2 regions of the Streptomyces sp. NPDC032198 genome follow, and region 2 is predicted to be linked to the other one. Evidence: riboswitches for the same ligand, from Rfam matches in the RefSeq annotation. Region 2 holds a riboswitch; the other holds the start of a gene.
What was found. Region 2 has a riboswitch for glycine ahead of gcvP (aminomethyl-transferring glycine dehydrogenase). Riboswitches for the same ligand answer to the same signal wherever they lie in the genome.

Region 1: linked by a shared signal. The riboswitch ahead of gcvT (glycine cleavage system aminomethyltransferase GcvT) and the one ahead of gcvP (aminomethyl-transferring glycine dehydrogenase) in region 2 are both predicted to bind glycine.

Annotation. Positions count from the first base shown of each region.
Region 1 is NZ_JBEZVL010000011.1:271,146-275,554, reverse strand. It holds gene glyA (serine hydroxymethyltransferase) at 1-671, opposite strand, end outside; gene gcvH (glycine cleavage system protein GcvH) at 702-1,082, opposite strand; gene gcvT (glycine cleavage system aminomethyltransferase GcvT) at 1,141-2,322, opposite strand; glycine riboswitch at 2,479-2,584, opposite strand; gene AB0E78_RS29045 (AAA family ATPase) at 2,738-3,412, shown strand; gene AB0E78_RS29040 (enhanced serine sensitivity protein SseB) at 3,473-4,276, shown strand.
Region 2 is NZ_JBEZVL010000020.1:137,263-141,671, forward strand. It holds gene gcvP (aminomethyl-transferring glycine dehydrogenase) at 1-2,150, opposite strand, end outside; glycine riboswitch at 2,348-2,445, opposite strand; gene AB0E78_RS38985 (PRC-barrel domain-containing protein) at 2,590-2,970, shown strand; gene AB0E78_RS38990 (DNA polymerase IV) at 3,017-4,409, opposite strand, start outside.

The DNA of each region.
Region 1 (4,409 bases), on a different contig from region 2:
GTGACCACGTCCGCGAACGGCACCGGGTTGGGGTGCAGACCGGCGGCGACGAGCCCGGCGAAGTGCGCCATGTCGACCCACAGGTACGCGCCGACCTCGTCGGCGATCCGGCGGAACTCGGCGAAGTCCAGCTGACGCGGGTAGGCGGACCAGCCCGCGATGATCACCTTCGGGCTGCTCTCCTTGGCCAGGCGCTCGACCTCGGCCATGTCGACCAGACCGGCCTCGTCCACGTGGTACGGGACCACGTTGAACTGCTTGCCGGAGAAGTTCAGGCGCATGCCGTGGGTGAGGTGGCCGCCGTGCGCCAGGTCGAGGCCGAGGATCGTGTCGCCGGGCTTGGCGATCGCGAAGAGGGCGGCCTGGTTGGCGGAGGCGCCGGAGTGCGGCTGGACGTTGGCGTACTCGGCGCCGAACAGCTCCTTGACCCGGTCGATCGCGATCTGCTCGGCGACGTCGACGTGCTCGCAGCCGCCGTAGTAGCGGCGGCCGGGGTAGCCCTCGGCGTACTTGTTGGTGAGGACCGTGCCCTGGGCCTCCATGACGGCGACCGGAGCGAAGTTCTCCGAGGCGATCATTTCCAGGGTGGACTGCTGGCGGTGGAGCTCGGCGTCGACGGCGGCGGCGACGTCCGGGTCCAGCTCGTGAAGAGGGGTGTTGAGAAGCGACATCAGGTGGTCCCTAGGGGTCTTTAGGAGGCTTCAGCTGCCGGAAAACGCGGTGTACTCGTCGGCGGAGAGCAGATCGTCCGGCTCTCCCGCGATGCGCACCTTGAACAGCCAGCCGCCCTCGAAGGGCGCGGAGTTGACCAGCGACGGGTCTTCCACGACGTCCTGGTTCGCCTCGACGACCTCGCCGGTCACCGGCGAGTACAGGTCGCTGACGGACTTCGTCGACTCGAGCTCGCCGCAGGTCTCGCCCGCGGTCACCGTGTCGCCGACCTCGGGGAGCTGGGCGAAGACGACGTCACCGAGGGCGTTGGCCGCGTGCTCGGTGATGCCGATGGTGGCCACACCGTCACCGTCGGCGGCCGAGAGCCACTCGTGCTCCTTGCTGTAACGAAGCTGCTGGGGGTTGCTCATGACCTGAATTCTCCTGTACGCGGGGGAGTGCTGGTGGACGAGGCGGTTGTGCGGGGTGTCACTTCTGGCGCTTGTAGAACGGCAGCGCCACGACCTCGTACGGCTCGTGCGTGCCGCGGATGTCCACGCCGACGCCCTCGGTGCCGGGGGCCGCGTGCGCCGGGTCGACGTACGCGATGGCGATCGGCTTGCCCAGCGTCGGGGACGGGGCGCCGGAGGTGACCTCGCCGATGACCTTGCCGTCGGCGACCACGGGGAAGCCCGCGCGCGGGACGCGGCGGCCCTCGGCGATCAGGCCGACCAGCTTGCGCGGGGGAGCGGTCTCGGCGCGCTCGGCGGCGGCCGCGAGCGCCGCGCGCCCCACGAAGTTCTCCGACTGCGAGGTCTTCTCGAACTTCACGACCCGGCCCAGGCCCGCGTCGAAGGGCGTCAGCTCAGCGGTCAGCTCGTGCCCGTACAGCGGCATGCCCGCCTCCAGGCGGAGCGTGTCACGGCAGGACAGCCCGGCCGGCACCAGACCGACGGACGCGCCCGCCTCCATCAGCGCGCCCCACAGCTTCTCTGCGTCGCCGGGCGCGACGAACAGCTCGAAGCCGTCCTCGCCGGTGTAGCCCGTCCGGGCGATCAGCGCGGGCACGCCCGCGACCGTGCCGGGCAGACCCGCGTAGTACTTCAGACCGTCCAGGTCGGCGTCCGTGACTGACTTCAGGATGCCGGGGGACTCGGGGCCCTGGACGGCGAGCAGCGCGTACGCGTCGCGGTCGTCGCGGACCTCGGCGTCGAAGCCTTCCCCAAGCTCTCGGCTTCGCTCGAGCAGGGGAGACCCCATTGCGCGCGCGGTGAGCGCGTCGAGCACGACCTGCGCGTTCGAGGCGTTCGCGACGACCATGTATTCCGGGGCCTCCGGGGCCTCGGCGTCACCGAGCCGGTAGACGATCAGGTCGTCCAGGATCCCGCCGTCCTCGGCACAGATCATCGTGTAGCGGGCGCGGCCGACACCGATGGAGCCGATGTTGCCGACCAGCGCGAAGTTCAGGAGATCCACGGCCTGCGGTCCGCTGACCGTGATCTCGCCCATGTGGGAGAGGTCGAAGAGACCGGCCTTGGTGCGCACGGCGTTGTGCTCGTCGCGCTCACTGGCGTAGCGGAGCGGCATGTCCCAGCCCGCGAAGTCGGTCATGGTCGCGCCCAGCGCCCGATGCACGGCATCGAGGGCTGTCAGACGGGGGGCGGTACTCATAAAGGGAACTCCCAGGGCATGACGGGCGAGGTCGATCCTCCCCATCTGTCATCGGAACCTGAGAGGTTCACCACGACCCGTTCGTACGTCTCGTACAGGAGGTCATGACTTGCACCTTGGGTGGAGCCGCGCAGGCGGCCCGCTTTTCAGATGTGCCTCGCCCGCGCGGTACGGGGCCTGAGAGATTCAAGGGAGGGACTTGCTCCTTCGGCGCCCCGGTGCGTCGTACGACGGCTACCGGGAACTCTCCCGCGCGGATTCAAACGGCCTGTATGGAGTTTGCGCGCACATCATTGCACGCGCCTCCGTAACAGGGCAGTGGCAGTCCAGTAATGCTGTTGTGCCGCATTACCTTCTCTTTACACTTGCCGGGGAAGCTGCGGGAAGCAGGTACGTGACCGCTATGGGGAGGCCGATCACGGTGCGCAGGACGAGCGTCTACGCGACCAACACGGGGGTGGCCCTGCCCAAACAGGCCGCCGCCCCCGCAGAAGAGAGCTACGGCTCCCTGTCCACGGCCGTCGTCCGCGACCTGCGGCAGCGGTCCGGCCACAGCCCGCACCGGCTGACGTTCGGCGCGGGCGACCTGATCGTCGTCTCCGGGCTGCCGGGCAGCGGCAAGTCCACGCTGATGCGCAGGGCCGTCTCGGGCCCCCGCATCGACTCGCAGGACACCCGCGACCGCTGGGCCCTGCGCATGCCGGGCCTCCTGCCGTACGCGGTGTACCGCCCCCTGGTGCGCCTCGCGCATTACGCGGGTCTGCGCAGGGCCCTGCGGTCCGGCGAAGGCGTCGTGGTGCACGACTGCGGCACGCAGGCCTGGGTGCGCCGCTGGCTGGCCCGCGAGGCCGCGCGGCGCGGCACGACCCTGCACCTGCTGCTGCTCGACGTGGAGCCGGACACCGCCAGGGAGGGCCAGCTCGCGCGCGGTCGCGGCGTGTCGCGGTACGCCTTCGCACGGCACCGCAGGACGGTCGGCCGGCTCGTCGGCGCCGCCGAGCGGGGCGATCTGCCGCGCGGCTGCGGTTCGGCCGTGCTGCTCGACCGGACGGCGGCCGGGGTGCTGCGGGGGATCGGCTTCGGGAGCTGAGCCGCCCGCCACGTTAGGGTCGTGCCGCAGGCAGAGCGGGACCGAGCAGGGGTTGAAGAGATGGACATTCCGGCGCAGGCGCACGCGCATCCGTACGGAGGATGGCCGGGCAACGAACTCGAAGAGGTGCTCGCGGCCTCCCTGGGCGCCCCCGGGGCCGGTACGGCGTCCGCGGGAGCCCGCATCGTCGAGGTGCTCGGCCGCAGCCGCGTCTGGGTCCCGCTGCCGAACGGCGGGGCACCGGACAGCGGCACCCTGGACCTGCCCACGCTGGAGATCGACGGCCAGGCCTACGTCCCCGTCTTCAGCTCCGAGCAGCAGTTCCAGCAGGCCACCGGCGGCCGGATGGGCTGCACCGTGGCGCCCGCCGTGGAGTTCGCCCGCGGCCTCCCCCCGCAAATGGGCATCGCGGTCAATCCGGACGGCACGGTCGGTGTGCCGCTGCCGCCCCCGGCCGTCGCCGAGCTCTGCCGCGCCGGCCGCACCCCGCTGGACGGCCCGGCGACCGGCGGCCGCGTACGCCTCTTCGAACCGGACTGGCAGCACGACCCGGTGGACTTCCTGTCCGCCGCCGCCCGCGAGTTCGAGGCCACCGGGGTCGTCCTGAGCGCCCGCCGCTGCCTGGCGAGCGTCGAGGGCGACGCGCCCTCGCTGTTCATCGGGGTCGAACTGACCTCCTGGGAGGGCAACGCGCGCGAGCTGCCGATGGAGGCCGTGGGCCGGGCCCTCGGCCACGCCCCGGTGTCCTGGCCGGTGAACCTGGTGCTGCTCGACGTCGCCCAGGACCCGGTCGGCGACTGGATGCGCGAGCGGGTCCGGCCCTTCTTCGGCCGGACCCGGGGGCACGAGCACGGACATGCGTAAGGACATGTGCAGGTACGCGTGTGAGGGTGCCGTACGTCAAGTCGGTGTCAGGATCGCCGCTTAAGCTGGTTTCATGACCCGGGCGGGGCACGGCCCTGCCGGTCGGCCCGGGTTCATCAGGTTCAGGTTCCAG
Region 2 (4,409 bases):
CCGTGCGGGATACAGAAGGTCTTGTGCAGGTTCAGGTGCGAGACGTCGCCGCCGAACTTGCCGGGCTGGGCGAGGCCCACCAGGGCGTTGAGGTTCGCCCCGTCGACGTACACCTGACCGCCCGCCTCGTGCACGGAGGCGCAGATGTCGGCGACGTGCTCCTCGAACACACCGTGCGTGGACGGGTAGGTGATCATGAGCACGGACAGCTCGTCGCGGTGCTTCTCGATCTTGGCGCGCAGGTCCTCGACGTCGATCTCGCCGTCGTCGCTGGTCTTCACGACGACGACCTTCATGCCGGCCATCACGGCGCTCGCGGCGTTGGTGCCGTGCGCGGAGGACGGGATGAGGCAGACGGTGCGCTGCTCGTCGCCGTTGGCGCGGTGGTAGCCGCGCACGGCCAGCAGTCCGGCCAGCTCGCCCTGCGAACCGGCGTTCGGCTGCAGCGAGACCTTGTCGTAGCCGGTGACCTCGGCGAGCCGCTCCTCCAGCTCACGGATGAGCGTCAGATAGCCCTGCGCCTGCTGGGCGGGGGCGAAGGGGTGCAGCTGCCCGAACTCGGGCCAGGTGACCGGCTCCATCTCCGTGGTCGCGTTGAGCTTCATCGTGCAGGAGCCCAGCGGGATCATGCCGCGGTCGAGCGCGTAGTCACGGTCGGCCAGCTTGCGCAGGTAGCGCAGCATCGCGGTCTCGGAGCGGTACTGGTGGAAGACGGGGTGCGTCAGGTACTCGTCGTCACGCAGCAGCCCCGCCGGGAGCGTGTCCGCGGTCTCCGCGTCGAGCGCCTCGATGTCGGCCTCGACCCCGAATGCGCCCCAGATCGCGGTCAGTTGCTTGCGCGTGGTGGTCTCGTCGCAGGCCAGGGAGACGTGGTCGGCGTCGATCTGGTGGATGTTGACGCCACCCTCACGGGCCGCGGCGACGAGCTCGTCGGCCCTGCCGGGCACCCGCACGGTCAGGGTGTCGAAGTACGCGCCGTGCACGACCTCGACCCCGCCGGCGGTGAGCCCCGCGGCCAGCACGGTCGCGTAGCGGTGGGTACGCCGCGCGATGGACCTGAGGCCCTCGGGTCCGTGGTAGACCGCGTACATTCCGGCCATCACGGCGAGCAGCACCTGAGCGGTACAGATGTTGCTGGTGGCCTTCTCACGGCGGATGTGCTGCTCACGGGTCTGCAGCGCGAGCCGGTAGGCCTTGTTGCCGTCCGCGTCCACGGAGACACCGACGAGCCGTCCGGGCAGGCTGCGCGCGAACTTCTCGCGCACCGCCATGTAACCGGCGTGCGGGCCGCCGAAGCCCATCGGGACGCCGAAGCGCTGCGTCGTTCCGACGGCGATGTCGGCGCCGAGCTCACCGGGCGAGGTGAGCAGCGTCAGGGCCAGCAGGTCGGCGGCGACGGAGACTATGGCGCCGATCTCGTGCGCCTGCTCGATGAGGGGTTTGATGTCGCGTACGGCACCGGAGGCGCCGGGGTACTGGATCAGTACGCCGACGACACCGCGCTCGGCGGCCTCGGCCGGGATGCCGTCACTCAGATCGGCGACGACGACCTCGACGCCGGTCGGCTCGGCGCGGGTCTGGATGACGGCGATGGTCTGCGGCAGCACGTCGGCGTCGACGAGGAAGACACCGTTCTTGACCTTGCCCATGCGGCGCGAGAGCGCCATGGCCTCGGCGGCCGCGGTCCCCTCGTCGAGCAGGGAGGCACCGGAGGTGGGCAGCCCGGTCAGCTCGGCGACGACGGTCTGGAAGTTGAGCAGCGCCTCGAGGCGCCCCTGCGAGATCTCGGGCTGGTACGGCGTGTAAGCGGTGTACCACGCCGGGTTCTCCATGACGTTCCGCAGGATCACCGGCGGAGTGAACGTCCCGTAGTAACCGAGGCCGATCATGGAATCAAGCACCTGGTTACGGTCCGCGAGGGAACGCAGCTCGGCGAGGACCTCGGCCTCGGTGCGCGCTCCCGGCAGGTTCAGCGCCTCGGCGTTCTTGATCACATCCGGCACGGCTGCGGCGGTCAGCTCGTCGAGCGAGCCGTATCCGACCTGCGCGAGCATCTTGGCCCGTGCTTCGACGTCGGGACCGATGTGCCGCTGCTCGAAGGGAATGCCCTGTTCGAGCTGGGAGAGCGGGATGCGAGGGGTGGCGGTCATTGCGGAGGCCTCCTGGTCTGACGCGACCTGCGAGGGGCACCACGGCACGGGTACCCGGACGGCCTCCCCCTCTGTCATCTCAACCTGAGAGTTTCACCGGTCCGCGCCCCAGGAGAGGCGTCGTACCGGCTTTCACCGTCGGTGAGGAAGGGATTCGAGCGTGCCCGCCCGACGCCCGCCCTACTTTCCAGAGTGACCTCGTCCGTGCGGTACAGGGGCCTGAGAGATTCCGGGGAGGAGTTGCTCCTTCGGCGCCTCCGGTGTCTCCACCGGAGAGCTCTCCCGCACGGGGTCAGCAGCCAAGCGCCAGCCTACCAGCGAGGACCGCGGCCCATCCCTCGAGTGGCCGCCTGCCCCGAAGTGCTCTTTCGTAGTGATTACGAACGAACGAGGATGAGTTACGCCCCACTTCGACACGCCTCGACCAGTTGGAGGGACCGTGCAGACCGATATCGATCCGCGCAACTTGATCGGCCGCAAGGCGTTCGACCGGACCGGGGCCAAGATCGGCACGATCGACGAGGTCTATCTCGACGACGCCACCGGCGCCCCGGAGTGGGCGGCCATACGCACGGGTCTGTTCAGCCGGGACGCGTTCGTCCCTCTCGAGCCCAGCGAGCTCAGGAGCGACGGCACCCTGCGCATCCCCTTCGAGCGCTCCCTGATCAAGGACGCCCCCGACTTCGGCGTGGGCCGCCACCTCTCCCCCGAACAGGAACTGCAGCTCTACCACCACTACGGCCTGGACATCACACCCCCGCAGTCACCGCCGCCGCCCGACAAGGACTTCGGCACCATCGCAGGCCAGGAGAGCCCCTGACGCTCACCCCGCCCGTACCGGTGGCCCCAGGTGCCACAGACCCCCATCACCGCGGCTCCAGCGCCTCAGGAGCCGCCACCAGCGGCAAGGGCTCCGCGGGCTCCAGCGCCGGATCATCCGTACGGAACGTCCGCACCCGCCCCGGCACCGTCGACTCGGGCGTCTCGAAGCGGACCGTGACCCGCCCCAGGCCGCTGCCCTGCACCCACCCGTGCCCGTACTCGGCATGCCGCACATCGTGCCCGGCGGACCACCGCCGCTCGGCCGCCGCGACCGGCTCCGCCACCGTCTCGCCCACGGGCTCCGCCGCCGCCTCCCCGCCCCGCTCCTCCTGCGCCGCCTCCCGCTGCGTCTCCAGTGCCTCCACGGCCTCGGCATCGGCCTCGGCCTGCGCCTGGGCCTGGGCCTGCGCGAAGAGGTCCTCCTGCGTGTAGTCGGCGAGCCCCGTGACGCCCACACCGAGGAGCCGCACGCCCCCGGTGGTGTCCACGGACTCGAGGAGCCGCGCGGCGGCCTCCCGCACCACCCCGGGGTCGTCCGTCGGCCCACGCAGCGTCTCGGAACGCGTCAGCGTGGAGAAGTCGAACCGCCGCACCTTCAGGACGATGGTCCGCCCCGAGTGTCCCGCCGCCCGCAGCCGCTCCACACACCGGTCGGCGAGCCGCGCGACCTCGCCCCTGACCCGTACCCGGTCATGGATGTCCACGTCGTACGTGTCCTCGACGCTGACCGACTTCGATTCCCGCTCCGCCACCACGGGCCGCTCGTCCCGCGCCAGCGCCATCAGGTACAGCGCGCTCCCGTGCGACTTCCCCAGGAGCCGTACGAGCTCGTCCTCGCCCGCGCCGGCGATCTCCCCCACGGTCGTGATCCCGCCCCGCCGCAGATGATCCCCGGTGGCGGGCCCGACCCCGGGCAGCGTCCGCACCGACATCGGCGCGAGCAGGTCCCGCTCGGTCCCGGGCACTATCAGCCGCAGCCCATCGGGCTTGGCCTCCTCCGAGGCGATCTTCGCCAGCATCTTGCACGCGGCGAGCCCGACCGACCCCGCGAGCCCCGTCACCGCCTTGATGTCCGCGCGCAGCCGCTCGCCCACCACCAGCGCGGACGCCTGGTCGTCGGCCACGCCACCCGCCTCCAGGTCGACGAAGGCCTCGTCCAGGCTGAGCGGCTCCACCAGCGGCGAAAGCTCCCGCAGCAGCGCCATCACCTGGTCGCTGATCTCGCGGTAGAGCCCGAAGCGGGGCACCAGATAGGCGGCATGGGGCGCCAGCCGCCGCGCCTGCCCCATGGGCATCGCCGAGTGCACACCGAACTTCCGCGCTTCGTACGAAGCCGTCGCCACCACGCCCCGCGGCCCCAGACCGCCCACGACCACGGCTTTCCCGCGCAGACTCGGCTTCGCGGCCTGCTCGGCGGACGCGTAGAAGGCATCCATG